DNA from 4 places in the Bacteroides sp. RTP21281st1_H5_RTP21281_210402 genome. Region 1 is predicted to be linked to each of the others. Evidence: riboswitches for the same ligand, from Rfam matches in the RefSeq annotation. Region 1 holds a riboswitch; each other region holds the start of a gene.
The links. Region 1 has a riboswitch for cobalamin ahead of accC (acetyl-CoA carboxylase biotin carboxylase subunit). Riboswitches for the same ligand answer to the same signal wherever they lie in the genome.
Positions count from the first base shown of each region.

Region 2: linked by a shared signal. The riboswitch ahead of AB5443_RS05575 (DUF4465 domain-containing protein) and the one ahead of accC (acetyl-CoA carboxylase biotin carboxylase subunit) in region 1 are both predicted to bind cobalamin.
Region 3: linked by a shared signal. The riboswitch ahead of AB5443_RS09485 (TonB-dependent siderophore receptor) and the one ahead of accC (acetyl-CoA carboxylase biotin carboxylase subunit) in region 1 are both predicted to bind cobalamin.
Region 4: linked by a shared signal. The riboswitch ahead of AB5443_RS04935 (TonB-dependent receptor) and the one ahead of accC (acetyl-CoA carboxylase biotin carboxylase subunit) in region 1 are both predicted to bind cobalamin.

Region 1 is NZ_JBCOWR010000002.1:124,935-132,767, forward strand. Features, by position in the region: gene AB5443_RS04130 (SDR family NAD(P)-dependent oxidoreductase) at 1-145, shown strand, start outside; gene AB5443_RS04135 (TetR/AcrR family transcriptional regulator) at 489-1,103, shown strand; gene AB5443_RS04140 (hypothetical protein) at 1,100-1,825, shown strand; gene AB5443_RS04145 (hypothetical protein) at 2,013-2,543, shown strand; gene pncB (nicotinate phosphoribosyltransferase) at 2,639-3,805, shown strand; gene AB5443_RS04155 (N-acetyltransferase) at 3,807-4,577, opposite strand; gene AB5443_RS04160 (co-chaperone YbbN) at 4,896-5,219, opposite strand; cobalamin riboswitch at 5,423-5,628, shown strand; gene accC (acetyl-CoA carboxylase biotin carboxylase subunit) at 5,763-7,274, shown strand; gene AB5443_RS04170 (acetyl-CoA carboxylase biotin carboxyl carrier protein subunit) at 7,297-7,806, shown strand; gene AB5443_RS04175 (acyl-CoA carboxylase subunit beta) at 7,809-7,833, shown strand, end outside.
Region 2 is NZ_JBCOWR010000003.1:9,159-16,991, reverse strand. Features, by position in the region: gene AB5443_RS05590 (hypothetical protein) at 1-137, opposite strand, end outside; gene AB5443_RS05585 (hypothetical protein) at 563-1,045, opposite strand; gene AB5443_RS05580 (IS110 family transposase) at 1,831-2,910, opposite strand; cobalamin riboswitch at 3,126-3,318, shown strand; gene AB5443_RS05575 (DUF4465 domain-containing protein) at 3,478-4,446, shown strand; gene AB5443_RS05570 (PKD-like domain-containing protein) at 4,574-6,349, shown strand; gene AB5443_RS05565 (DUF4971 domain-containing protein) at 6,358-7,833, shown strand, end outside.
Region 3 is NZ_JBCOWR010000005.1:145,320-153,152, reverse strand. Features, by position in the region: gene AB5443_RS09500 (response regulator transcription factor) at 1-263, shown strand, start outside; gene AB5443_RS09495 (ATP-binding protein) at 273-2,054, shown strand; gene AB5443_RS09490 (DUF5106 domain-containing protein) at 2,227-3,171, shown strand; cobalamin riboswitch at 3,486-3,695, shown strand; gene AB5443_RS09485 (TonB-dependent siderophore receptor) at 3,880-5,922, shown strand; gene AB5443_RS09480 (YncE family protein) at 5,932-7,833, shown strand, end outside.
Region 4 is NZ_JBCOWR010000002.1:335,525-343,357, forward strand. Features, by position in the region: gene AB5443_RS04930 (YncE family protein) at 1-318, opposite strand, end outside; gene AB5443_RS04935 (TonB-dependent receptor) at 315-2,375, opposite strand; cobalamin riboswitch at 2,578-2,790, opposite strand; gene AB5443_RS04940 (ABC transporter substrate-binding protein) at 2,918-4,051, shown strand; gene AB5443_RS04945 (iron ABC transporter permease) at 4,048-5,064, shown strand; gene AB5443_RS04950 (ABC transporter ATP-binding protein) at 5,061-5,816, shown strand; gene AB5443_RS04955 (MATE family efflux transporter) at 6,045-7,400, shown strand; gene AB5443_RS04960 (Crp/Fnr family transcriptional regulator) at 7,414-7,833, shown strand, end outside.

The DNA of each region.
Region 1 (7,833 bases):
TGCTACACCATATCTAGGAGAACCCGAAGATGTTGCTGCAACAATCGCGTTCCTGGCGTCGAATGACGCACGTTATATCACCGGCCAAACAATTGTCGTAGACGGTGGACTGACTGTCCATAACCCGACGGTGGAGTTATCATAATGAATAAGCATCTTATTCACTGCAAATAAGACGTTCATTCGCATGGATTATTTTCTCCGTTGCCTATTCAGTTTTCGTTCAACAACTGTTGAACGAAAACTGAATTGCAGGTCGAACAAATAATTTATGAAGCCTGATTTCTTAGACAATGCATTGCCACAAATTAATCATCGCATCTCAATTATTACGTCACATTACCGGGCGTATGACTCCACCCTACCACCGATAATTCATCGTTCTTTTCCTAATTCAGAGCAACCGCCTCAAAAAAACTCTTTTCCCTCTCCATGTTACCGATAGGAAACATATCTTTGTGACCAACCAGTAACAAGACTATAAAAATATGGAAAAAGAGATTACCAAAAACAGGCAGGCAACGGAACTTACCCTGATTAAAGCCGTCAATGACATCATCGAAGAAAGCGGTTTCGAGGGATTGGGCATCAATGCAATAGCCGCCAAAGCGAAAGTATCCAAAATGCTTATCTACCGCTATTTCAATTCATTGGATGGATTGATAGCAGCCTATATCCGGCAAAACGACTATTGGATTAACTTCAATGAAGAATTACCGGACAAGGAACATTTATCTGAGTTTATCAAGCAAATATTCAAAAGACAAATCATTCAACTACGAGAAAGTTATACTTTGAAACGGTTATATCGCTGGGAGCTCTCAACAGATAACAAATTCGTGAAAGAGCTACGCGACAAGCGGGAAGAAAAAGGACTTTGGCTGATAGAAGCCGTCAGCAAGCTTTCAAAGCATCCGCAAAAGGAAACTGCCGCCGTAGCTTCCATTATCACAGCGGCTATCAGCTATCTGGCACTACTCGAAGAAAACTGCCAAGTATATAACGGACTCAAGATACAACAAGAAACCGGTTGGGAACAACTGGAAGAAGGGATTAACTTATTAGTAGACCTTTGGCTACAAAAAACAACTTTAACGAAATGAATAAAATGACGATTATGGGATTATGGTTCCTCTCCCTATTGATTAATAGCGGATGCAACCGGGAATTAATAGAGTACAACACCGATGACCTCAAAATATCTATCGAAAAGGGTGAGGAATGGATGCATGACTTTCCGCTCTTCTTAGGTATCAATAAGAAGAATCCGCCACAAATTGCCATTTGGATGGAAGATACGGAAGGACATTATTTGTCCACTATTTATGTGACGCATAAAATAGCTACCCAATCCTGGCAAGCATCCGGCGGAAACCGCAGAAAAGAAGCCTTGCCGCATTGGTGTCACCAAAGAGGCGTTCAATATGAGGACGGGCTGTATCTTCCGACAAAAGAATCTCCATTCACCGACGGAATCAGCGGTGCAACCCCAAAAGGCAGTTTTGATGTACGGATAACGCCTGTTGGTAAAACAAAGAGGTTCATAGTCAAAGCAGAAATCAATCATTCTACGGATTTCAATGACGCATATCCGAAATCCGCCAAAGAAGGTGACGTCCATTATTCCGGCGGAAAAGAAGGAAGCGGGCAACCGGCCCTTGTCTATGCAGCAGAGGTAGATTTAACTTCCAATGAGAAAGTTTTTGCCGCCAAGTTAATCGGACATAGCAGTCCGGACGGAAGCAACGGAGATATAACAGAAGATACTTCTTCGCTCACAACTGCATTACATATTGTCAAAAGCATAACGATATATATCCGATAACAGGATTACATATATCATCAAAATTAAACTTTGCCATGCCACACTTGTGCTATCCCGTTGGCACAGTTGTGCCATGCCTATGTCACTGTTGTGACAGCACGTTGGCACTGTTGTGACAATGGGTTGGCACAAGCATGGCGTTTAGCGGTATCCGGACAGCATTATATTAATCTATCATTATACCATTATGAAAAAGTCTACATTCATCTTTATCCTATTATCCTTCATCGCAATATACGCTGACGGGCAGACAGTTCACAAGCATTTTTCTTATACTGCATCTATCGGAACAGGAGTCTCCATGAGCCAACCTTCCTGCACGCCTTTCATCGGACAAGTTATTGCCCATTATCACATCAACCAACGGTTTACTATCGGTGCAGGCAGCGGCTTGTCCGTCTATGAGAAAGTGCTTGTCCCGCTATATGCCAACGTACAGTTCTTCATCACCCAGCCCAGGAAGCTGACTCCTTATCTGGAATGTAATATCGGTGGCTCATTCGCTGCCGCCAAAGAAGCAAACGGCGGATTTTATCTCTCGCCTTCCATAGGAACACAACTAAAGCTTACGCAAAAACTGAAAATGAATTTTGCGTTAGGATATGAAATACAGAAGTTGGAACGGCTGAAGGAACATACGGATGAATATTTCCATACCAAGTTCAAGGAAAAATTATCTCATCATACTATCACTTTCAAAGTCGGACTAACTTATTAGAAAACATTAAAAGAAAGAAATATCAGCAATCAAGCGGTAGTTTTGTTCAACAAATACTAACTTTACAACGTTATCAATAATAAAGAACGAACGGCATGATTGTTAGAACGCTACTGGATACAGACCTCTATAAGTTTACCACATCGTACGCTTATATCAAACTATTTCCCTATGCAATGGGGAAGTTCAGCTTCCATGATAGAAATGAGACTGAATATACTGAAGAATTTCTGGAGACACTTAAATATGAAATTGATAAGCTAAGCCGATTGAGACTTACAGAAGAAGAACTGGAATATATGACACGGAATTGCCGGTTCCTTCCGAGAGTTTATTGGGAATGGCTGTCATCTTTCCGCTTTCATCCTGATAAAATCAAAATGTATTTGGATGAGGCGCATCATCTTCACATCGAAGTCAGTGATTTTCTCTATAAAGCTACCCTGTATGAAGTTCCTTTGCTTGCCATTGTATCCGAAATAAAGAACCAGTTCTTCGGCAATGTAGCCGATACGGACGAAATCTTATGCAAATTATCGGAGAAAGTGGAACTGTCCAATCAACATCAGTTACGTTTCTCGGAGTTCGGTACGCGGCGGAGATTCTCTGTCCATGTGCAGGAAACGGTTATCGGAAAATTAAAAGAAACGGCGAAGTATTGCACAGGCACTTCCAACTGCTATTTCGCAATGAAGTACGACATGAAAATGATGGGTACTCATCCGCACGAGTGGTTCATGTTTCATGGAGCGCAATTCGGATATAAACATGCCAATTATATGGCGCTCGAAAACTGGGTGAATGTCTATGACGGCGATTTGGGAATTGCCTTATCCGATACTTATACTTCCGGTATCTTCCTCAGCAATCTCAGCCGCAAACAGGCGAAACTGTTTGACGGTGTCCGCTGCGATTCCGGTAATGAGTTCGATTTTATTGATAGTTTGGTATCCCGTTACAAAGAACTGGGAATTGACGCGACCACCAAGACTATCGTTTTCAGCAATGCCCTCGATTTCATAAAAGCACTGGAGATTCAGGAATATTGCAAGAACAAAATCCGTTGTTCCTTCGGCATCGGGACAAATCTCACTAATGACACCGGATTCGAGCCTTCGAACATTGTCATGAAGCTGACACAATGCAAAATGAATGTCAATCAAGAATGGCGGGAATGTATCAAATTATCTGACGACGAAGGCAAACATACCGGTAGTCCGGAAGAAGTACAGGCATGTTTGCATGAATTGAGACTGAATTAGTTTATTTCCCTATTATCGCTTTATCAAAACGGCTATCCATACAAGCACTGATATCCGTTGTGACAAACTTGCCTTCATAAAACAGGCTGAATATCGTAGCCGGAGTAGGTGCAGCCTGTGCCTGTTCCATTGTCTCCAGTTTAATAATCGTCAAAGGCAGATTTCTTTTGGCGGCGGTTTCCTTCAAAGAACTCATCACATGAAATTCCGCAAACGGACAACGGTTGGAGAAATAAACAGTGATACCCTTTTTATCAGGGCATTCTCCTGTTCGTACAGATTCATTAAATGTCGGATTCGGAGCATCAACATTCAATTTCTTCACCAACAGACTAAATCCTGTCGGAAGCTGTTCACAAGCAACAAATCCTTGTCTCAACAGCCATTTGGTATCACTCATAAAATGAAACTTCTTTGTTCCTACGACTGTCACCAAACCGTCCTTGCCTTGCTGCAAGGCGTCATCTATCGCAGTTTGGAGCAGAGCTTTCGCATACCCTTTCCCTTTATACTGCCCGGCTACCCAAAAACAGTTTATCAACAGGTAATTGTCGGCCTTCACAGGAACCCACCCGTTTCCGGCCGGACCATATTCGATAAATACTTTCGCACGCTCATTCAAACGACGAAAAACATACCCGTTTTCAAATTGCTTCTTCAGCCACTCCTTTTTCAGGTTATAACTTTCCTGGCATTTCTTATCCGAGAAACCGCAGCAGATATGTTCTTTCTCTATGTTGTCTTTGGTAAGCGTGATAAAGTCGATGTTCATAGTATCAGTTTTTTATTAGTAGTTTTTTAATTAAATAATATCGGATATATATTATCCACAAAGATAAACATTCAAGTGTAGCAGTCATTATCCAATCCCGTAAAAATCAATATTATTTAGTAGAAAGTGAGGTACGGGCATAAAAAAAGGAGCAACGCCTTGCTCCAACCTTTGTTAACCTTAAATCTAATACTATGAAAAACACAGTGCAAAGATACGCACTTTCCGATTATCTGCAAATTATCCAAATAAAAAAGCATGTTTCATAACATGATTTAAAACTTTCTGAGGAATAGTCCCTCTTTTATTAATACTTTTTCAAGATTTGAATCCCTTTACGGCTCTTTCCAACCTTTCCAAAGTAAGTTCACCGGATTGCCGCCAAAGCTGTTGTCCTTTTCTGAAAAGAATAAAAGTAGGCGTTACTTCGATAGTGTAGAAATCAGTAAGGGCAGTTTCCTGGTCTATATCCACTTCCACCACTTCGAGCGTTCCTTCCATCAGTTTCTTAAATTCCTCAACGACAGGTTTCATACGCTGGCAATGAGGACACCACGTTGCGTAAAATTCCGCCATTACCCAATCGGCATTAGCCAGCTTCTCTTGATTCCGTTCCTCACGGGCTACTTTTTTCTCTTTCATAATTGATTACTGTTTTGATTAATAATTGCTACTTCAACAATACGAAAAGAGAGAAAGTTTAAAGGGTAAACAATAATACACACAGATTTAACTATTAAATCCACTTGCAGTTACCGTCTTTCGTTTCTAATATCCAGACAGCCGACTATTGCACATAAAAGCAACTTTCGTGCAAAAAGAGAACACTCTATTTAAAATTTATTTATCTTTGCCGCCGAAATGGTTCGGAATCCGTAGCCAACGGACGACGATTAATAGGGAATCGGGTGCAAATCCCGGACAGTCCCGCTGCTGTGAAGCTCAATTCAATGTCTTATAAATGAACTAATTTGACGCCACTGATGTTCTATCGGGAAGGCAAATAAGACAAGAGTCAGTCAGAAGACCTGCCACTTCACGTAAAACGTTCTTCCGCCTCGTGGATAAGGAGAAAGGACATCATTTGTTAAGCCCCAAATCAAGAAAATACTGTGTTTTCATCAGGTGGAGTATGTCCGCAAGGTGGGAAGACATAAAATAAGTATGTACTTAATTTAGAAAAGTATGATAAAAAGAATCTTAGTAGCCAATCGCGGTGAGATAGCCGTGAGGGTGATGCGCTCCTGCCGGGAGATGGAAATAACGAGTATCGCGATATTTTCCGAGGCAGACCGGACTGCAAAACATGTGCTCTACGCAGACGAAGCATATTGTGTAGGTCCCGCCGCATCTAAAGAGAGTTATCTGAATATAGAAAAAATCATCGAAGTGGCGAAAGCATGCCACGCAGATGCTATTCATCCGGGCTATGGTTTCCTGTCCGAGAACGCTACCTTCGCCAGACGCTGTCAGGAAGAAGGTATTATTTTTATCGGGCCTGACCCGGAAACAATGGAAGCCATGGGAGATAAAATTGCTGCCCGCATCAAGATGATTGAAGCCGGAGTGCCCGTTGTACCCGGCACGCAAGAAAACCTGAAAAGTGTGGAAGAAGCCGTGGAGCTTTGCAACAAAATCGGTTACCCGGTGATGCTGAAAGCCTCTATGGGTGGTGGTGGAAAGGGAATGCGCCTTATCCACAGTGCAGCAGAGGTGGAAGAAGCCTATACGACTGCCAAAAGCGAATCTCTTTCTTCTTTCGGTGATGATACGGTTTATCTGGAGAAGTTCGTAGAAGAACCTCATCACATCGAGTTTCAAATCCTGGGAGACAAGCACGGAAATGTTATTCATCTGTGCGAACGCGAATGTTCCGTCCAGCGTCGTAATCAAAAGATTGTAGAAGAAACGCCATCGGTATTCGTCACTCCCGAATTGCGGAAAGATATGGGAGAAAAAGCCGTGGCAGCCGCCAAAGCAGTGAACTATATCGGAGCGGGAACCATCGAATTTCTTGTTGACAAACACCGCAATTATTACTTCCTTGAAATGAATACCCGCCTGCAAGTAGAGCACCCGATTACGGAAGAAGTAGTAGGTGTAGACCTCGTGAAAGAGCAAATCAAGGTTGCCGACGGACAGATGCTTCAACTGAAACAAGAAGATATACAGCAACGCGGACACGCCATCGAATGTCGTATTTGCGCCGAAGATACCGAAATGAACTTCATGCCAAGTCCGGGAATCATCAAGCAGATTACAGAACCGAACGGTATCGGTGTGCGTATCGACAGCTACGTGTACGAAGGTTATGAAATACCTATCTACTATGACCCAATGATAGGCAAGCTGATTGTATGGGCAACCAACCGTGATTATGCCATCGAACGTATGCGCCGCGTACTCCACGAATACAAGCTCACCGGAGTGAAGAATAATATCAGTTACCTGCGCGCCATCATGGATACTCCCGATTTTGTGGAAGGGCATTACGACACCGGATTCATTGCCAAGAACGGCGAGTATCTGCAACATTGCATCATGCGCACCAGCGAGCGTTCTGAAAACATAGCCATGATTGCCGCCTATATGGACTACCTGATGAATCTTGAAGAGAACAAAGGTAATACGACTGACAACCGCCCTATCAGCAAATGGAAAGAGTTCGGACTGCATAAAGGCGTGTTGAGAATCTAATTTTAACAAAGAGAATTCAATTATGGAAATTCATATAGGAAATCGCGTGGCCGAAATAGAACTGGTCAGCAAAGAAGATAACAAAGTGGTGCTTACCATCGACGGAAAGCCTTTTGAAGCCGATGTTGTGATGGCAGAAAATGGAACCTGCAACATTCTTATGGACGGTCGCAGTACAAACGCACAGTTGATTCGCAAGGAGAACGGAAAGAGTTACAAGGTAAATACCCACTATAGCAGTTTCAATGTCGAAATCGTAGACAGCCAGGCGAAATACCTGCGTATGCGCAAGAAAGGCGAAGAAGAGCAGAACGACCGCATCACCTCTCCGATGCCGGGCAAAGTAGTGAAAATACCCGTAACAGCGGGACAAGAAATGAAAACCGGAGATACAGTCATCGTCATCGAAGCTATGAAGATGCAAAGTAACTACAAAGTGACTTCCGACTGCCGCATCAAAGAAATCCTGGTTCAGGAAGGTGACAGCATCACCGGCGACCAGACATTAATAACCCTTGAAACAATCGAATAAAAATGGAAGAAAAGAATAAAGCATATG
Region 2 (7,833 bases), on a different contig from region 1:
GAAGAACCTGTTGCGACTAAAATAATACTGTCGCTATCCACTTTTTCGGGAGTTGAGATAATTCGACATTCTACATCGTTATCGGCAGTGTGCCGATAAAGGAGGTTGCCTTGCTTGATGAAATCGTACTTGTTCATTGTCTTTTGATTTAGTGATTTTTTTTATTTCCCTTTTCTTGAAGTCTTCTGACTTCGCCCAAAGAGGTTGTTTTCATGTGCGTTCCAAACGGGGGATACAAGAACGACGGACAAGGAACCTGCGATGAAATTTTATGAAATACCGTTATCTCCGATTACGGAAAGTTGTCGTCAAATTTTATTTCAGGTAGCGATAGCGGTACTTGAACCATGTTCGTCCACCGTACCTTTGCACACGAAAACAGATCTGCGGCGTATGTCGGGGCTGTGAAGGGATTATACCCTTAAAACAGGAATATACCGGCAGGGAAGCCGATGGCGGAAACTCGGCAGAGTATGTTATAAAAGTAATCGGGGAGCCTGTGCAAAAAAGAGAGCAACCACCCGCTTTTGAGGCGGGTGATTGCCAATGTTTCGGACAATCATCAGAAGTGATAATCAACAACTCCTCCGATGTAGAGTATCGTTCCCGGTTCAAGCCTACAAACAAACTCCATAAACGCAAAGGACTGTTCGGCAAAAGACTGGCAGCCGTCGCCATCCAAATAGAAATGATAGGCGACATCCAACGGATTTTCTACTGCCTGTTTGAGATAATAGGTCGAACCCCATTCCAACATATTATCTACCGTAAGAGCATCCGCTCTCTTTTTGATATTGGCGACATACTCCTCTTTCCATTGCTCTATTCCACCATTATAGCGCATGGTGTCATCGGATATAAGCTCGAACATTCCGTTGGGTAAGGCATGATTGACCAAATTGGCAATATCCTCTTTACGGTTTTCCTCGTCTATTTCTGAACAATAGTCATAGAAGCTCCCGTCTCCTTGCTGGAGTGTGTCCTCATTCAGATAGTTTTCTTTGTCTATCGGCTCCGTTGAAATTTGAAAAATCCTGCTGTGCATAATTGTAAATTTTAGATTGTCAAACATTTTCTTGTTTCCCTTTTCTTGAAGCTCTTCGGCTTCTCGTCGGGGAATGATTTTTATGCAGGACTGACAGCGGAAAAAGGACGGATAAGGCAAGTAAACAGTGTACGGGATGGAACGGAATACCCAACCGCCGAGTGCAAGGGCAAAACCCGGCTCGACCGGCTTTGTTCTGCAACGAGACGGGGGCTAAAAGCCCATCTTCGATTTGCGGAAGGCTGCCGTGAAGAATATCCGGGAACCGTTAGCGAAAGCGGTACTTGACGACCGGACGCACGCTGTACCTTTGCATAGAAAACCTCTCCGAAGAGAATTGCTGACGTGAGATGAGAAAAAGCCATAATTGAGAAATGTTATTATTCATAAAGGGGAAGGACTATTCATAGTTGTTTTCCTGTTACAATCCAAATAAAATTGGATCAAAGTTTTCGGTTAAATTTGTTTTTATCTTATTTACAGCGTATTGCATTTCTTGGTGAACTTCTCGGCCAAAGGTCAAGGCACGAGAGCCTCCGCCGGCCTTTGATCGAGCCGGTGCGGAGGCACATCGTGCTTAACACCTTTGGCTCTCTCGAAAGCCGAGATTTCAGAACCCGAAAAAATCCTTCGATAAACAGATTTTCCTTAGCGGTCAGCTCTCTGCCGCATATCCCTTATTAGTTTACAAAGGCCAGAGGAGCAGATTATTTTAAGCGGACGTTAACGCCGCAACAACTATGTAGTATTCTCTCTGGGAAAATCCGTTTACCGGAAGGGTTTCTCTATGACACGATACTATTGACATATTCGGTCTGATGTTTCAGCACAAAGAATAGACGGTTTACCAGTTTGCGGGCGACCTTTACGATAGCTTTGCTCTTGGGCATCCGTTTGCATTGTTCCGTATAGAACAGGTTCATCGCAGGGTCTTGACGTACCGCCACCCATGCCGCTTCTATCAGGTTACAGCGCATAACGGCGTGTTTTCGTATGGTAATATCCCCCGTCCCATCTTTCTCTCCGCTGGAGTGGCACATCGGGATCATTCCGATATAGGCAGCCAGTTGTTCGGCATTGCGGAAGCGGGTTATGTCGCATATCTCGGAGAGGAACGCCATTCCCGTAGCCTGCCCGAACCCCGGAACGCTCATAATCAACCGCAGCGGTTCGCGGAATCGATCCGTCTTGGCCAATGTCCGTAAAGCCCGTGTCATCTCCAGTTTCTGACGGCGTAACTCTTCCAGATGCCGGATATGAATGTCGAGGGCCTGACGGCCGCTCGGGGTGAGCGTCTCTATCTCCTTCAACCAGGCGAAAAAGCGCTTCGACCAGTTGGAAAACGGAGTGAGAAACTCCTGCGGAATCTCGATGCCTAAATACCGAAGTTGAGACTTGAGCCGATTCTTCTGACGGGTCGTGTCTTTGGTTATCGAGTTCTTCAATCTTATCAAGGAACGCATCTCCAACGATACGCTGTCCGGCGTATAAATGCCTTTCAGCTCGTTGGCTCTTAAACTCCGCGCCAGCTTACCGCTGTCCACGGTGTCGGTCTTACGCAGCTTTTCGCTGCTCTTGGTCGGCACGTCGGCCGGATTGACCACGATGTTGTCGATCCCTAAGGCCGTCAGACGCTCGTGTATCCAAAATCCGCAGAAGCCCGCTTCGTACACCGAGTGATACTCGGCGCCCGGATAACTCCGAGTTAAAAATCCGTACAACGCTTCTGGGCTCGGATGCTGGCTAAACTTCTTCAATACGGAGGTTTCGGACAAGACCGTAACCGACCAACTCTTCAAATGGACGTCGATTCCTACATAAATCTTTTGTCCTCTGAAACTAATTTTGTTTCTTTGCTCTCTCATGGCTATCGTCGTTTTAGTTAGTAAAGGTTTTGCAGCTTTAATCTAACCAAAATCTCGATAGCTTTTTCATTTATCCGCTATCATCGCGGCTTACCCTGATTGTAAACATAGGGATTATAAATGTTTAGTTGGCATGAAAATACAATTCGCACTATAAAATAATCTTTTCTTGAAATAAAAATTAGGGAAAAAGAAACGAGATTAAAAAATAACCATTAACTTTGCACCAGTCAAGTTTCCAATCGAAGCGTCGAATGGAATTAAAAGGGAATCCCGGTGAAAATCCGGAGCTGTACTCGCAGCTGTAAGTCCTATTAAAGTTTATCGCACTCTTTGCCACTGGTGAAAGCTGGGAAGGCGCGATAAGCGGGATGAGCCAGAAGACCTGCTTGATGAGATATGATTTAGTGACCACGGGATAATTGGCATTAGATTAAAATGAACAGAGGCTCGTCCAAAGACACCTAATATTCTTTTTGATAACCGATTTCTCATTCGTTGCAAATCTATCGCAAGGAAAACGAATGTGTAATTAAACTTTTTTGTTTAACTTTTAATAATTGAGTTATGAAAAAGAATCTTAAATTCTTGGCAATGGCTGTTGTAGCAATGGCCGCCGCAGTGTTCACAGGATGTTCGTCCGATGATGACTTCCTTGCTCCGTATGAGGAGAGTGCGATTCAAACCCGCGCGATAAGTTCTACCAATGCGCTTATCAATTTTGATAACGTACCTTCCAGCGTAATGGCTTCTGACCAGTATGGAAACAATCTCTATTCTGCCACGGCCAACGGCAAGCAGGTAACGACCGGCTACATCACTCAAATCGGGCAAACCGGTACGTACATTCAGTTCCCGATTAACTATTTGGAACAAGAATGGGTAAGCGGACAGCCTTGGGAATATGAGTTTTGGAATGGTGGTTTTGCCATCTCTAATTTCCATAATCTGACACAGGGTGATTATGAGAATCAATGTAGCGTTTATGATAAGAATGGCGGTCATAGCGGTAAAAATTTTGCCGTTGCTTTCGGTTATAGCGATTCATACAATGATGCGGGAGCAACCTATGACAAGTGCGCCAAGATTTACTTGACCAATGCAACCGGATATAAAGTCGAAATTCCAAAGAAGCCAGTTAAGGGTACACCGAAATATGGCAAATTCAACAGTGTATGGGTCTGCAATACAACTTATACCTACTTGGTCATGAAGGATGGCAACTCGTTTACACAAGGCTCTTTGTCGGCACAAAAAGGATGGTTTAAGGTGGTATTTGTTGCGTTGGATGCGACGGGTAAACCTACAGGTAAGGAAGTAGAATACTATTTGGCAAACTTCGATTCCAGTAAGGATGCAGAATCAGGCTTGGCCAATCAAATCCGTACTGGTTGGAGCCAAGTGGACTTAAGCGGTTTAGGTGACAGCGTATGTACTGTAGCTATCAATTTTAAAGGAAGCGATTCAAGCGCATACGGATTGAACACTCCTGCTTACGTTGCCATAGACGATATTGATGTAACCGTAAACGAATAACATGAATTTGGGGCAAATGCTTTTTAACGACAAATGCTAAGTATTTGCCCCTTTTTATTATATCCCAATGGAGATTGAAATTAAATACTTTCTTCAAGGGAATTTCAGCGTTAAAATTATAAATATAATGAAGAAGTATTTGCTTTTATTCTCCTTGACGATATTTCTATTTGCATGCAACAAAGACGAAGAAATATCGCAGGACGTGACCGTGCCTCCTGTCATTGAATTGGACAGCGAAGACGGAATCTATGTTGTAAAGATAGGAAAAGAGGTCGTTATTGAGCCGACCTATCAGAATGTCGATTACGCCGTTTATTCATGGAAATGCAACGGTCGTATCATTTCCGATGAGCCTCAATTGAAATACATTTTCAACGAATGCGGTTCGTATTACGTTACCCTGCGTGTGGATACGAGGGATGCCAGCACAGAGGAAGAAATTCGTGTGGATGTCAATGAATTGGCTCCGCCCGTCATTTCATTGGTAACCCCCTCTATAGGGCTTAAAGTTGTCGCAGGACGTGAATATATCCTTACTCCCGACATTCAAAATGCAGAAGGAGCTACTTATTTGTGGACTCTTAACGGGAACGAAGTCGGAACTGAAAATACTTATACATTCAAGCAAGATGAGTTGGGAACTTATGAACTGACTTTAACTGTAGCGAATGAAGACGGACAATCAGAGAAGACAGTTTCTATTGAGGTTGTCGATAAACTTCCAATTGAAATCGTAGTTCCGTCATCTTTATATTTCACCGAGGATAATACCAAATACGTAGAATTAGGACGTACTTTGTTTGTCCGCCCCTTTGTATCAATAAGTGCCGAGCCTTCTTATCAATGGATTTTGGACGGGCAACCGATTGAGGGAGCCAATTCCTTGGTTTACGGTTTCAAACCCTCTAAAACCGGAGAACACACGCTTACTTTTACCGTGAAATACGATAATCAAATAACAAAAGCAACCCTCACTCGTAATATTGCTGTTTCCGGTGTCGATGAAGTCAGTGTCAATATTCCGGTGAAATGTTGTGAAGCGGCCGGAAAAAGACCTTTTGCTGCCGGAAATTCCATTTACAGCAATAAAGTATATGAATTTGTTCCGGCTCCGGGACAATTCGTAAACGAAACGAATACAGCAGGTTTCAATGGGGAAAGCACGCACGAAGCAGCCTGTGCTTACGCACAAAAACGTCTTGATAATGAACAATATGTTTCTCTTGGAGGTTGGGGAGGATATATCGTAGTAGGATTCGACCACAGTATCGAAAACAAAGGCGGTTATGATTTTTCCATCAAAGGAAATGCCTTTGATTCGTCAAATGAACCGGGCATTGTATGGGTAATGCAAGATGTCAATGGAGACGGCTTGCCCAACGATGAATGGTATGAACTGAAGGGTTCTGAATATGGAAAACCCGAAACCATTCAGGACTATGCCGTAACTTATTTCCGTCCCGGTCCCAACATGGATACTCAATGGCAGGACAACAAGGGAAATAAAGGAGCGATTGACCGTCTCGGCAACTATCACCCGCAAGAGTTTTATTATCCTTTGTGGATTGAAGCGGATTCCTATACGTTATACGGCACATGCCTGAAAGCACGTACCGAACAAAGCCCGTCGACAGGCATGTGGTCCAATAATCCGTTCGGATGGGGATATGCCGATAATATTGGTGATGATATGCCCAATAAAGACAATCCTAACGCGGGAGCACTTGGAAACTATTTTAAGATTTCCGATGCAGTCAATATCGACGGTACACCTGCAAACCTTTCCCATATCGACTTTATCAAGGTGCAGACCGGAGTCAATGTAAAAGCCGGATGGTTAGGGGAAAATTCCACGGAAGTTTTCAAGTTCTGTGATGAAAACAACAATAACGACAAATAAAATTCATTATGAACAAAATATATCATTTCATCCTATTCTGTTTCGCTACGCTCTGCCTTGCTGCATGTAGTGATGACGACCCTGAAGTAAGCGGAATAGACGGCAAGGATCACTTCATCTCCGAGTTTGCTCTAACTGTAGATGGCATTACCTATCAAGCCATGATAGTCGGGGACAAGATTACAGTTGAGATACCTTATAATACCAGTCTGAAAGGGGCTACCGTAGAGTATGCCCTTTGCGAGGGAGCCTCTATTAACCCGAATCCATCAACCATAGAGGATTGGGAAAATGAATGGAAATTCGTAGTCACCTCCAGAATGCAGGAGAGCAAAGTATATTCCTATACTTATCAATATGCAGACATCGAACAGAGCGGCAGCGTGGTACTTGCCACGCAATCCGAGGTGGATAATTTTGCCAAGACAGGAATAAACAAAATCGAAGGCAGCCTGACCATCGGAACGGCAGACGGAGAAGAAATCACCAATCTGGACGGACTTGCCAACCTGAAACAAATCAGTAACTCTCTTGTTATCAATCCGTCTTACAAAGGAGCGGATTTGACGGGGTTGGATAATCTGGAACAACTCGGAAGTTTCAAATTAGGATCGACAACTTCTACCAGTAAAAACATAACGCTCAAAACGGTTAATCTGCCCTCTTTGCTTGGAGTGACCGGCGATTTTGTCGTTAACAGTTCTGTCATTGAAAAAATATCCATACCCAAAGTCGAGTTCATTGGTGAGGATATGTATATAACCTCCGATGCTTTGCTTGATTTGGATGCAAATGCCGTTGAATCTGTCGGAGCTTCCTTAATTGTCAAAGGTTCGGTAGCACAAAAAGAATCAGCGACAACCGAAGCCATTGTTTTCTCAGCGCTCAAACGGGTCGGGAATGAACTTACAGTCCAATATTTTCCCAAACTGCAAGGAATTTATCTACCGGCATTGGAAAGTGTGGCCGGTACTGCCTCATTCTCCGATATGTCCTCCATCGGAAGTCTTGCAATGACCGAATTACATTCGGTTGGAGGACTGACTATAAAAAATTGCAAAGAGATTTCCATTGTTGAACTTCCCGGTCTTATTTCCTGCGGAGAGACCAGTGTGGATGCGAATAAAGTCAATAAGTTTAATATATCTTCTTTGAAAGATGTACTCGGTGATATGACTTTAAGTAATCTGCTCATAGAAGAACTGGATTTGTCCCAGATAAATTTTAACGGGAATACACTTACCCTACAATGTAAGCAACTAAATAAAATCGTAGGTTCGGAAACATTTAACGGTAGCCTTCTTCTGCTTCCTAAAAATTCTCGATTGACCGAATTGACTCTTGAGGGAATCTCAAATATAGAGGGCGACTTCCAATGCAAAGATTATTTTTATGTAAAAGAATTTGTTATGCCATTTATTCGTGTGGCAGGAAATATGACTATTGCATTGAATTCGGGAAGTGTTGATACGGGTGCGGAAATT
Region 3 (7,833 bases), on a different contig from region 1:
ACATCACGAAAAAAAAGGCGAGCATCGACGATGAAGAAGTATCATTGACTAAAAAAGAATTTGAAATATTGCTTCTGCTGGTACAGAATAAGGGACGTGTATTCTCACGTGAAGATATTCTGGCACGTATCTGGAGCGACGAAGTGTATGTACTAGACCGTACTATCGACGTGAATATCACCCGTTTGCGCAAGAAGATAGGGATTTACGGCAAATGCATCGTCACTCGCCTCGGATACGGATACTGTTTTGAAGCCGAATAATTAGCAACTATGAACCTGCCTGTAACTCAAAAACATTTCCTTTCTTTCAGCCGGAAGCTATTCCTTTCGGTTATCTCGTTATTTTTGGTATTCGTCATCTGCTTCATAGCCTATCAGTACCAACGTGAACGGGAATATAAAATAGAACTGCTGAACACGAAGTTGCAAGATTACAACAGCCGGCTTTACGAACGACTGGACTCACAACCGCTTGACAATGCGGCTGTCAACGATTATATCAATAATCATATCCTAGAAGATCTGCGTGTGACGCTTATCGACATGAATGGAAATGTGATTTACGACAGTTATCCGAACCATGACGAACAGATGGAAAACCATCTGAACCGTCCGGAAGTTCAGAAAGCGCTGAAGCATGGCAACGGATTTGATGTGCGCCGTACCTCGGAAACAACCGGTGTCCCTTATTTCTATTCGGCGACACGTTATAAGGACTATATTGTCCGTTCGGCTCTACCTTATAATGTAAGTCTTATCAATAACCTGAAAGCCGACCGACATTACTTATGGTTTACGGTTATCGTGACTTCGCTGTTAATGATTATCTTCTACAAGTTCACGAATAAGTTAGGGACTTCTATCAGCCAACTCCGTGAGTTTGCCATGCGTGCCGACCGGAACGAGCCTATCGAAATGGCCATACAATCGGCTTTTCCACACAATGAACTGGGAGAAATCTCACAGCATATCATCCAAATCTACAAACGCCTGCACGAGACGAAAGAAGCCCTTTACATCGAACGTGAAAAGCTGATTACCCATCTTCAGATTTCACATGAAGGACTGGGAGTATTTACGAAGGATAAGAAGGAAATTCTTGTCAATAATCTCTTTACCCAATACAGCAATCTGATTTCGGACTCCAATCTGGAGACAACGGAAGAGGTTTTCGCCATCAGTGAATTGAAAGATATCATACATTTTATCAACAAGAACCGGCAACAACGTTCGAGAAGTAAGGATGAGAAAAGAATGTCCATCACCATCAACAAGAACGGACGCACGTTTATCGTCGAATGTATCATCTTCCAGGATGCGAGCTTCGAGATTTCAATCAATGACGTCACCCAGGAAGAAGAACAGGTGAATCTGAAACGTCAGTTGACGCAGAATATTGCGCATGAGTTGAAAACGCCCGTCAGCAGTATTCAGGGATATTTGGAGACTATTGTCAGCAATGAAAACATTCCACGTGAGAAGATTAATGTGTTCCTTGAACGTTGTTATGCGCAAAGCAATCGTTTGAGCCGGTTATTGCGTGACATTTCTGTGCTTACCCGCATGGATGAAGCCGCCAACATGATTGATATGGAGCGTGTGGACATCAGCGTACTGGTAGGAAACATCATCAACGAAGTAGCACTGGAACTGGACGAGAAGCATATCACAGTGGTTAATTCCTTAAAGAAAAGCATACAAGTCAAAGGAAATTATTCTCTGATTTATTCTATTTTCCGTAATCTGATGGACAATGCCATTGCATATGCGGGCACAAACATTCAGATTAATATCAACTGCTTCCGTGAAGATGAAAGCTACTACTATTTCAGTTTTGCCGATACGGGCGTAGGTGTGTCACCCGAACATCTGAACCGTCTCTTCGAACGCTTCTACAGGGTAGACAAAGGCCGCTCACGAAAGTTAGGCGGAACAGGACTCGGACTGGCTATCGTGAAGAATGCGGTTATCATTCATGGCGGCAGCATCTCTGCCAAAAACAGTCAGGGTGGTGGACTGGAATTTGTATTTACATTGGCAAAGGAGAAGTAAAGTTTTTCAAAAAGTAAGGGTTTAATAAAAAAGGTTCTTTGAAAAGAAACAGGAAAGAAAACAAAAAAGAGGTCAGAGAAGAAAAGGAAGAAAAATTCTTTGAATAAGATGAAAAGGCATTATCTTTGTCTTCCATGTAATTCATAGAAGTTCAATATAATAATAGTCAATCATGAAAACGAACATAAATATTCTTCCGATTGTATGTCTTCTTTGTCTCTGTGCCTGCAAAAACGGTAATGCTTCCGGCTTAAACAAAAACGAAGTAGCGCAGGATACTATCAAGACCTTTGCCCTGCCATCCATCCCCGCAATGATGACAGCACCGGATCAACGTGCCGACTTCCTTGTCAAGCATTATTGGGATAATGTGAACTTTGCCGACACCAACTACATTCACCACCCCGAAGTTACCGAACAAGCCTGGGCGGACTATTGTGACATTCTGAATCATGTTCCGTTGGAAACTGCACAGGAAGCGATGCGGAAAACAATCGAACGGACAAATGTAGACAAGAAAGTATTCACTTACATCACCGACCTGGCAGACAAATATCTGTATGACCCTAACTCCCCAATGCGTAATGAAGAATTCTACATTCCCGTATTAGACGCAATGCTAGCCTCTCCCATATTGGAAGAAATAGAAAAGGTGCGCCCCAAAGCCCGTCGCGAATTAGCACAGAAGAACCGTATCGGCACCAAAGCGCTGGATTTCAACTACACACTAGCTTCCGGCACACAAGGCTCTCTTTACCAACAAAAAGCAGACTATACATTATTATTCATCAACAACCCCGGATGCCATGCCTGTACAGAAACAATAGACGCATTAAAAAACTCCCCCATCATCAACCAGCTTTTAGCACAAAAGAAGTTGATAGTCCTTTCCATCTACCCCGACGAAGAACTGGATGAGTGGAAAAAGCATCTAAACGAATTCCCCAAAGAATGGATTAACGGGTACGACAAGAAATTCATCATCAAAGAACAACAACTGTATGACCTGAAAGCCATCCCCACCCTCTACCTATTGAACAAGGATAAAACGGTACTTCTGAAGGATGCTCCTGTCCAAGCCATCGAAGAATACCTGCTAATGAAAGGCGAACAATAAACAGCTTCCACACCGCACATCCATGCCGTAGCACACGCCCACACACCACGTGCCCACGCCGTAACGCATGCCCCACCGCACATGCCCACGCCGCATGGTTTCCCGGCCCCGTTTTTTCAGCGTCAAGCGCAGGTGTTTTCTCCGGCGTCAAGAAGGGCAGACTGTTTGAGCGTAGCGAGTTTCTGCCCTTTAGCCGGAGGAAACACCGGAGTAGCTGAAAAAACGCAGCCTTGATTCTTTCTTTTTGGTTCTTTTTCTTTCGTATCAAGACGAAAGAAAAAGAACGCCCCCTTTGCAAAAGCCAAATAAACTCCCTATCTTTGCCACGCATTGGTTTGCAGACCTCAAAACACACGAGGAAAGCGATTAAAAGGGAATCAGGTGTAAATCCTGAACAGTCCCGCTGCTGTAAGTTCCATATGTTCGTTGCGAGCAACCTACTTTTAGCCACTGGAAAGAAACTTCCGGGAAGGCGCCCGCAACAGGAACGAGTCAGAAGACCTGCCATGCACCCAATTTCACTGCTTTCGAGGAAAAAGCGTTGAGTCTAATGACCCGGACAATTCGTCTATCATTTCATTCATCACTCTGATTCAGAGAAAGTGTGTTTTAATTAATAAACTCTGCCAAGTTTATTTATGCGTGTCCGGTCGAAGGGATTTCGCCCGGACACTTTTTAAAAGTAAAAAATAGACTAGTAGGATAAGGATGAAACATATCATGTCATACAAAAGCATCTGCGCGGCATTCTGCTGCCAACTTTTATCCGCAACACTTTTCGCGCAACAGCAAAAAGTGGATACAACGCATACCTACTCCATCCCCGAAATAACCGTTTCCGATATTTATCAAACAAGAGAAGTACGCTCCAGCGCTCCGTTGCAGGTACTATCCAAAGATGCACTGAAGAATCTGCACGCTTTGCAGGTTTCCGACGCAGTAAAGCACTTTGCCGGAGTGACCGTGAAAGATTACGGTGGTATCGGCGGACTGAAAACCGTATCCATACGTAGCCTGGGAGCACAGCATACAGCCGTAGGTTATGACGGAATCACCGTAACCGACTGTCAAACCGGACAGATAGACATCGGTCGTTTCTCTCTTGACAATGTAGACCAACTATCACTCAGTAACGGCCAGAGCGACAATATCTTCCAACCGGCACGTTTCTTTGCTTCCGCAGGAATACTGAATATACAGACACTCACTCCCCGTTTCAAAAAAGGAAAGCGCACGAATATCAGTGCCGCCTTCAAGACCGGTTCGTGGGGACTGGTTAATCCGTCCGTCCTGATAGAGCAGCAACTCACCCCAAAATGGACAGTCACAGCCAATGGCGAATGGATGTCTTCGGACGGACAATATCCATATAGCCTGCACTACGGAAATACAGCAGACGACCTGACGTCACGGGAGAAAAGAAAAAATACCGATGTGCAGACTTTTCGTGCCGAAGCCGGACTTTACGGCAACTTCTCCGACAAAAAGCAATGGCGGTTGAAAGCTTATTACTTCCAATCTTCACGGGGACTGCCGAAAGCTACTACACTTTATAACGACTACTCTGCGCAGCATCTTTGGGACAAGAATACATTCGTACAAAGCCAATACAAGAAAGAGTTCAGCCGGCAATGGGTATTCCAAACTTCCGCCAAGTGGAACTGGAGTTATCAACGCTATTTAGACCCCGACACTAAAAACTCTTTAGGGAAAACGGAGAACAGCTATTATCAGCAGGAATATTATCTTTCAGCATCGGTATTATACAGATTGCTGAGTAATCTTTCATTCTCTCTTTCTACAGATGGAAGTATCAATACCATGGATACTAATCTTGCTAATTTTGCGCAACCCACCCGCTACTCATGGCTGACCGCTTTTGCCGGAAAGTACGTGAATGACTGGCTGACAATCTCCGCATCCGCCCTGGCAACCATCATCAATGAAGATGTGAAAGAGGGCGGCAGCGCCGGCAATCACCGCAAATTAACGCCTTATGTCAGCGCTTCATTCAAGCCGTTCCGTAACGAAGAGTTCCGTATCCGTTTCTTCTATAAAGACATTTTCCGTCTGCCTAGCTTCAATGACTTATACTATCAGGAAGTAGGAAACACCAAACTAAAGCCTGAGAATGCGAAGCAATATAATATCGGTCTGACATACAGCAAGAATGTATGCTCATTCCTTCCTTATCTTTCTGCAACCGTTGATGCATACTATAACAAAGTAACGGATAAAATAATCGCCTATCCCACCAAGAACCTTGCAATTTGGAGTATGAGAAACTTGGGAAGTGTAGATATTAAAGGTATCGACGTCACAGGAAACTTGTCTCTTCAACCTTGGGAGAAAATACGCATCAACCTGTCCGGTAATTATACATATCAACGGGCGTTGGATGTCACTGACCCTGATTCGAATAAGGATAAGTCGACTTATAAACATCAGATAGCCTATACTCCCCGTGTTTCAGCTTCAGGGCAGGCAGGAATCGAAACTCCATGGATAAATATGTCTTACTCATTCCTTTATTCGGGAAAACGCTATACAGTGGGACAGAACATCGCAGCAAACCGACTGGATAGTTACAGTGACCACAGTATCTCGGCAAGCCGCGACTTCCAGATAAGAAAAGTTACAAGTTCGCTCAGTGTGGAAGTACTGAACCTGATGGATAAGAATTATGAGATAGTACGATACTTTCCGATGCCGGGACGTTCGGTAAGAGCAACGCTAAAAATAATATACTAAAAGCAGGATATGGATTTGAAAAAGAAATTAACATATATATTTTGGTTCTGTCTGCCGCTACTATTATTATTCACAGCTTGTGATGATATGGAAGACAAGCCTTTTACCTCGGATATTGCGGGTGACCCGACCGAAACGGATACGGCCGAACTCTATGTGCTGTGTGAAGGACTATTCAATCAGAACAACAGTTCATTGATGCGTTTCTCTTTTGGCAACCAGAGAATGGTACGCAACTATTTTAATACAATCAATCATCGGGGATTGGGAGATACGGCAAATGATTTAGCTATTTATGGCGGCAAGATATATGTCATTGTCAATGTTTCCAGTACAGTAGAAGTAGTAGATTTCCGTACAGGAAACTCTTTGAAGCAAATTCAAATACAGGCTGAAAACGGAAGTTCACGAGAGCCAAGATACATTGCTTTCCATAAAGAAAAAGCCTATGTATGTTCATACGATGGAACAGTGACACGAATAGATACAACTTCCCTCACTATAGATGGCGTCGCATCAGTAGGACGTAATCCCGACGGAATTTGTGTACAAAACGGAAAGTTATATATTTCCAATTCCGGTGGCTTGGATCATGCATCCGGTTCAGGCGTAGACAATACTGTATCTGTCGTCGATATTGCTACATTCAAAGAGATTAATAAAATTACAGTAGGATCGAATCCTGGTAAAATAGTAGCCGGTACGGATGGAACAACCGTTTATGTAGCAACCCGCGGAGAAGATGTGGAAGCCGGAAATTACAACTTTGCCAAAATAGACTGTCAAACAAATGAAGTAACTCACTACAATGAGAAAGTACAAAACTTTGCCATTGACGGAGAAATAGCCTATCTATACAATTACAATTATAGTACGCAAACATCTTCTATCAAGACATTCAATCTGAAAACAGGAAAAACCGTTCGTGAGAATTTCATTACGGATGGAACAAGCATTGATACTCCTTACGGTATCAATGTGAACCCTTACAGTGGTAACGTTTATATCACAGATGCTTATGATTATACCATATATGGAGATTTGCTCTGTTTCAACCAACAAGGACAACTACAATTCCGTCTGAATAATATCGGACTGAATCCTAACACGATTGTATTTAGCGACAAAGCTTCACAAAGTGATATTGATGGTAATACCGAAGAAACTGAAAATTCATTGGCTTTCGCCAATAAAGTATGGGAGTACAAACCGGCTCCCGGACAGTTTATCAATACGAGTACGTCGGCTTATGAAAATGGATTTACTACCGAACAAATTTTAGAACGTGCCACAGAAAAGGTCAAGAAGAAATCTGTTATTTCTCTAGGTGGATTCGGTGGTTATATTATACTAGGATTCCCACAGCCTATCCCTAACATCAAAGGAAAATATGACTTCAAGATATGGGGAAATGCTACATACAACAAGAACACAGGTACAGGAGCACTTGGCGGAAATGCTGAACCAGGAATTGTACTAGTCTCAAAAGATATAAACAATAATGGGATACCTGACGATGAATGGTATGAGTTGGCAGGTAGTGAGTACGGAAAAGATACAGAAATACGTAATTACGAAATCACCTATTATCGTCCTCAACCGGTCAATGGCGATGTGCGTTGGACAGACAACCAAGGAAAAGAAGGATTGATTAAGCGTAATACATTCCATCAACAGGACTCTTATTATCCTAACTGGATAGAAGAAGACGAAATAACTTTCCATGGGACACGTCTAAAAGACAATGCTGTGGAAGAAGGCAATGTTTGGGTAGGCTATTGTTACCCTTGGGGATATGCAGATAATCATCCCAACAAAACCGAATACTGTCAATTTAAAATAGACTGGGCAGTAGACCAAAACGGACAACCTGTGTTATTAGACAAAATAGACTTCGTAAAAATCTATACT
Region 4 (7,833 bases), 210 kb from region 1:
CACATTTATAATCGCATATACCTTCTGCCCATATACCTGAATATCATTTCCCACATCACCCAACTCTTTTACAATGTCAGGATTCCGTTCCGAAAAAATATCCCGGGTATAGTAACCCGTAGTATAATCAAAGTAGTCGAGCGAAGCACCATTCGTTCCCATATTTCCCTCATTCAGTTGGTAGAACCCTTTAATACGCGTACCTACCAATGGTAGCGTCACTTGCACACTACCCGAAAGGAATATTTGCTCATCTTCCCTACATGCCGAAAAGAATAAAAGAAACAGTAGCAGGGGGATTAAATATAATTTTCTCATAAACTCAAACTTATTACAAACCGGAAATTTCGTCCGGGCATCGGATAATTAAGTACTACATCATAATATTGATTGAATGCATTATTCATCTCCACAGAGGCTTTCAACAAATAGCGGTCACAGAACCGGAATTCTTTTTGCAGAGAGAAGTCATGCGTATACCAAGGTTCTACGTAATTGCGAGGAATGTTATTTACAGAACCGTTATAGCGTTCACCTACATAGATAAAACTGTAATTCAATGTCCAGGTATCATATTCCGCACCGGCAATCACCGAACCGCTATGCCAGGGTGTATAAGGAATCTGGTTGCTATATGAAGACAGTTTCTTACCGTTTATTTTCGTAAAGTCCTGTGCTTTCGTAAAAGAGTAGGTAAGATTCGTATGCAGTTTGACCGGTCCGGCATGTCCCGACACAGCAGCCGAAACATCTACACCTTTACTTTCCACTTTTCCCATATTCGTCATCATCCAACGAAAACTGCTACCGGTAGGAGCAGCTATAATTTTATCAGTAATTGCGGCATAATAAGCATCAGCTTGCACAGAAACCTGGTCAATCCATCCTGATTTGAACGCCTTCTGATAACTTCCTCCAATATTGAACTGATCTGTAAACTCCGGTTTTAATTGGCTAAATCCGATTTGCGCATAATAAAGGTCATTGAAAGTAGGCAAACGGAAAATTCGTTTATAAAACGCACGCAGGTTGAGGTCATGATTACCAAAAGGCTTATAGCCGATGATGAGTGCCGGAGAAAACTCCGACTTGTCCGGTGCTTTTACGTTATTCCTCACCTTCTCTATTACGAATGTCCCCAACACATCAGCTTGCAGTTTCCACTTTCCCAAATTCAAGGCCGTAGCAAATGCTGCCCAAGTGGTATATCGCTGTGGAAAAGTAAAAGGAGTCCCTACTCCACGCATTACAGCATTCAGTTTATTATATTGGAAATCAACAGAAAGGGAGATATCCCACACAGGAAGGATGCTATACATGTTCACCATAGATATATACCAGTCCTGCTGATAATAAGTATTGTCGAACTGCATCTTTTTAGTCACATTTTCCTGCAAAAACCGAACCGTATCCCTCGAAAGATAATGCGTGTAATCATAGGCAAACTTTCCGTTCAACTGTATTTTATACCCGGGAGTTATGTCTTTCACAAAGGTGGCTTGGGCAAAGAAGTTCTTATCTCCCTGCCTCTCCCCATTCTGCCATACATTCTTTACGATAGCTCCGGGCAGCCCCCGGTCCGAATTATAATAGTACAACTTGGCCTGCCAATAGCCGTTATGCACCGTCCCATATACACCCGCCTCCATACGATAAGCCTCTATGTCGCTATTCCAGCGGGTAGCAGTCGTGTCATAAGCCACTTCTCCTGTCTGGTTCAGACGTCTGTAACGGAACTTATACTGTCCGTCGGATTTCATATATTCTCCACTCAGACTAAGACTTAACTTATCATTCAGTTTTTGCTCCAAACGTATGGAAGGATTGATTAACTGAATACTCCCCGCCTTGTATCTCACCAGCAAGTTCGTTTTCTTCCCTCCCTCAAATCTGGATTTCCTTGTTTTCAGATACACCGCCGAAGCAGAAGCGAAGTCTTTTGCAGACTGGAAGATTTCACTTTTCTGCCCATTATACAAAGATAGTTCTTCCAAATCATCCAAAGAGAAACGCCCCAAGTCGACCACCCCGTTTTGTGCATTTCCTATCTGGATACCATCATAGAAAACTCCGACATGATGCGAACCCATATTACGCACGTCCACCGTTTTCAGTCCACCCATTCCACCATAATCCTTAATCTGCACACCGGAAAAATAACGTAACGCATCGGCTACATTATGTGTGTTCAACCGTTCCAACTGCAACCCATTGAGTCTTTGGGCGGGAATCACTTCTTTATATGGCTTTGCCGTAATCACAACCTCATTCAAGTGCTGCAAACTATCCAGCCGGCTTTGTGCCACCACCAATGAAGGAAGCCCCAGGCAACCTGCCACTACACATGCCATTTTCCAAACTACTTGTCTTATCATTCCGTCCGTTTATTTTTCGACAACAATAAACTTCCCGGGGAAAGGCCATCCAAAGATAGAAAAGGGCAGTCTGCTCCCATTCAACAGAGCATAGATCGGTATTCTGCACAAGCAGACACCACGCATGTCGCACGTCTTTACAACAGCTACTACAATGTGATTGAATTAAAAACTGCACTCTTCAAACTCTAATCCCGGAAAGTTTCAAGAATTCAACTTTGGCAGGTCTTCTGACTTACTCCATTTTCCTAACGCCCTTCCCATTCCTCCAAAGCGGAACAGTGGATTTGAGTATTGTAGGAAAACTTTTGGCGGAGCTTACAGCAGCGGGTCTGTTCAGGATTTACACCTGATTCCCTTTTCACCACTCTTTCCGTAGAATCGGAAAAGTGACACCAAAATTTCTGGGGACAAAGATACACAAATAGAAACAAATCAGAAGAAAAATCCAACTAAAATAAAAACAAACTAATAATTAAGTCCTATCTTTGCCATTCGAAAGGATCCACTATTATTTTTTTCTAATTAAAATTCTTATAAAAGTGAAATCTCCTATTTTGACTGTCGCGCTACTTTGCCTTCTCTTTTTGGCAAGCTGCATCACCCGTAATAAGACATCCATTGAAACATTCAATCAGGATGTATATATCCCTGAATATGCTTCGGGATTTAAGATTCTAGGCGCAGAAAATTCCGCCAGCACCCTTATACAGATAACGAATCCATGGCAAGGAGCAAAAGACGTCACAATGTCCTATTTCGTTTCACGCAACGGCGAGCAGGCGCCTGCCGGATTCAATGGGCCCGCCATTCCTGCCGGAGCGAAACAAATCATATGTATGTCCTCTTCTTATATTGCCATGCTCGATGAACTGGGAGAAATCAACAGGATTGCCGGAGTGTCAGGAATCGATTATATTGCAAACCCTTATATTCTCGCTCATAAAGATTCAATCAAGGACATAGGGCCGGAAATGAACTACGAGCTGCTGATAGGGCTAAAGCCTGATGTAGTATTATTATATGGTATAGGTGATGCCCAAACCGCTGTAACGGATAAACTAAAAGAACTCTCCATACCTTATCTATATATGGGAGAATACCTGGAAGAATCACCGCTCGGCAAAGCCGAATGGATGGTCGTCCTTTCGGAACTGACAGATAATCGGAAGAAAGGTATAGAAATATTCCGGGAAATCCCTGAACGCTATTACGCATTGAAAGCGCTTACCGACTCAGTCAAACAACGCCCTACTGTCATGTTCAATACTCCGTGGAACGACAGTTGGGTAATGCCTTCCACCCAAAGCTACATGGCACGGCTGATTGCCGACGCGGGGGCTGATTATATTTATAAAGAAAACAATTCAAACAGCTCCACTCCTATCGGACTGGAAACGGCTTACGGACTGATACAAAAAGCAGACTATTGGATTAATGTAGGTTCAGTAAACACATTAGATGAGCTGAAATCCGTCAATCCCAAATTCGCAGACGCAAAAGCAGTACATGAAAAGAGGGTCTATAATAACAACTTACGGTCGACGCCCGCAGGTGGTAATGATTACTGGGAATCGGCAGTGGTACGTCCTGACGTCGTACTGCGCGACCTGATTCATATCTTCCACCCGGAACTTGTATCCGATTCACTTTATTATTACAGACACCTGCAATGAAACAGCCCCGTAAACGTACCCCCCTTTTATTTATTGCATTAGGCATCGTTGCCGTGCTATTATTACTGGTAGACATGGCAACAGGGGATACCTATATTCCGGTTTCAAAGGTATGGGCGGTACTCACCGGCGGCGAATGTGACGAAATGACGCGTAATATCCTCCTATCCATTCGGTTCATACGGGTAGTAGTAGCGGCATTAATAGGCGTGGCACTCTCCGTAAGCGGACTACAAATGCAAACGGTTTTTCAGAATCCATTGGCAGACCCTTATCTACTGGGAGTCAGTTCCGGCGCAGGATTAGGGGTAGCTCTGTTTATACTGGGTGCTCCGCTACTTGGATGGTCAGATTTTCCGCTGCTTCAATCATTGGGTATTGTCGGCTCGGGATGGATAGGAACGGCTGTCATTTTATTGGGGGTAGCCATCATCAGCCGGAAAGTGAAAAATATTCTCGGTGTACTGATTATGGGAGTTATGATAGGTTATGTGGCAGGTGCCATTATCCAAATCCTGCAATATCTAAGTTCTGCCGAACAACTGAAAATGTTCACACTTTGGTCGATGGGTTCGCTCGGTCATATCACAGCTACACAACTGGGAATCATGATTCCCATGCTATGCATAGGTCTGCTGATTTCCGTAGCCTGCATCAAACCACTGAATCTGCTGCTACTCGGCGAGAACTACGCACGGACAATGGGAATGAACATCAAGCGTTCACGCACTTTTATCTTTATTTCTACCGCACTGCTGACAGGAACAGTCACTGCTTTCTGTGGTCCGGTAGGATTTATCGGTCTGGCAGTTCCGCACGTCACACGATTGCTGTTCAACAACGCCGACCACCGGATACTCGTTCCCGGTACTATGCTGACGGGGCTTATCAGTATGCTTATCTGTGACATCATCGCCAAGAAGTTCCTGCTCCCGGTCAACTGTATCACCGCCTTATTGGGGGTTCCGGTTATTTTATGGGTAATAGTTAAAAACTTGCGTATATTCAAATGATCGAGCTTAAAGAACTGACACTGGGATACGGACAGCGCACGCTGTTGAAAACGGTAAACGCCCGAATCGCAGGCGGGCAACTCGTTGCCTTGCTGGGACGTAACGGAACAGGAAAAAGTACCTTACTGCGTGCCATGATGGGACTGGAACATCCACAGTCGGGAGAAATCATCCTGCAAGGTAAGAAGATAGCTTCGCTGAAACCGGAAAAGCTTGCCCGCAGCATCAGCTTTGTAACGACGGACAAAGTACGCATCGCCAATCTCCGTTGTAAGGATGTAGTGGCTATGGGACGTGCCCCTTACACGAACTGGCTCGGTCAGCTACAACCGGAAGACGAGAAACGCGTGGATGATGCCATGCGACTGGTTGGAATGTCCGGCTATGCGGAAAAAACAATGGATAAGATGTCCGATGGTGAATGTCAACGAATCATGATTGCCCGTGCCCTTGCACAAGACACGCCCGTCATTCTGCTCGACGAACCGACTGCTTTTCTCGACCTCCCCAACCGTTACGAGCTCTGCCTGCTCCTGAAAAGACTGGCGCAGGAAGAAGGCAAATGTATCTTGTTCTCCACACACGACCTCGACATCGCCCTGTCACTCTGCAATTCCATCATGCTGATAGACAATCCGCATATGTACACCCTTCCCACCCCGGAAATGGTAGGCAGCGGACATATCGAAAGGTTGTTTCGGAATGAGTCGGTGACATTCGACGCGCAGGAGATGAGGGTGCGTATCAAATAAGTACAATTCCTTTTATCTATATTTGCACCTAAGTGTACAATCCAAATCGGAGTATTTAATGTCCAACAAATAATAAATGTACATTTTTGGACAAAAGGATACAGTTTAAATTTCTCTCCGGATAAACCAAAATAAACGTGATGGATAAAAATTACCAAATGGTAATTTTTATCTCCTTTCATACTTTTACCTTTGCAACCGTTTTCTAAGATTTTAAAGATTAAAGGTATGAAAGATAGTATTGATTTCAGCAGCATGGAGATTTCCACATTGTTCCGTAAGCTATTAATTCCTACGGTACTAGGAATGGTTTTCTCGGCTATATTCGTTATTACGGACGGTATATTTGTCGGAAAAGGGATTGGAAGTGATGCATTGGCAGCCGTTAACATCACGGCTCCGCTTTTTATGATTACCGCCGGCATCGGCCTGATGTTCGGAGTCGGTTCTTCGGTAGTCGCTTCCATTCATTTATCACAGGGAAAACGCAGAGTGGCAAGTATTAATATTACTCAAGCGCTTGTGTTTTCCACTCTTCTTATACTTATTATGTCCGCCTTGTGTTTTTATTATATAGAGCCATTGGCCAAATTATTAGGAAGTTCGGACAGATTATTGCCCTTGGCGGTTGAGTATATGGCATGGTATCTCCCTTTTCTTGTATTCTATGAGATATTAAATATAGGCATGTTCTGTATTCGCCTGGATGGTTCGCCCACTTATGCGATGATGTGCAATGCTATTGCGGCCATACTCAATATTATCCTAGACTATATATTCATTTTTGAATTTGGCTGGGGAATAATGGGAGCAGCGTTCGCTACCAGTTTGGGAACTGTCGTAGGCGGATTGATGACACTGATTTATCTCCTCAAATTCTCCCGTTCCCTTCATCTGTGCCGGATTAAGTTAAGTATCAAAAGTATGATGCTGACTCTTCGCAATGTCGGTTATATGATAAAGTTGGGAAGTTCCGCCTTTATCAGCGAAGCATCCATCGCCTGTATGATGTTTTTGGGAAATTATGTTTTCATCCATTATCTCGGTGAAGACGGAGTAGCTGCATTCAGTATTGCCTGCTACTTCTTCCCGATTATCTTCATGGTTTACAATGCCATTGCGCAATCCGCACAACCGATTATCAGCTATAATTTCGGAGCCGGACAGCCCGACCGTGTCAGGAAAGCCCTGCATCTCGCCATTCGGACGGCATTGATTTGTGGAATCAGCTTTTTCATTATCACCGTCCTATGCCGGCAGAATATCGTTTCGTTGTTTATCGACCGGAACTATGCGGCATTCGACATAGCCGTGAATGGTATCCCTTATTTTGGTATCGGATTTATATTCTTTGCTTTCAACATGATAGGAATCGGTTATTATCAAAGCGTCGAACGGGGGCAGAGAGCTATGATTATCACTCTCCTTCGAGGGGTGGTATTTATGCTGATCGGTTTTCTTGTGCTTCCTAAAATACTAGGAGTGCCGGGTATATGGCTAGCCGTACCGTTTGCAGAATTGTTAACAATGCTCTATATCATCGGAATTTATTTCAAAGATCGCTTAATCGTCCGCCGACGATGAGTATCTTTGCAACATGAAGGCATTCATTGAAAAACTTTGTAATAAGTATAAGGTGTCAGAAACGGATATACAGGCTTTATTGGACTGTATGGAAGAAGTACATTTCAAAAAGAAATCATTGATTGTACGCGAAGGAGCAAAGAATAGTAACCTTTATTTTATCATAGAAGGCATTTGGCGGGCATACTACCATAAAGACGGAGTGGATTCAACGATTTGGTTTGCGTCCGAGGGAGAAGCCGCTTTCTCCGTTTGGGGATATGTGGAAAATGGTTACTCATTAATAAATATTGAAGCGATGTGTGACAGCGTAGCTTATTGCATTTCCCGTACAGCCCTGAATCATTTGTTCGCTTCTTCCATCGGACTTGCTAACCTGGGAATTAGTCTTATGAATCACCAGATGCTCTTACAAGAAAATTGGCTTATCAGT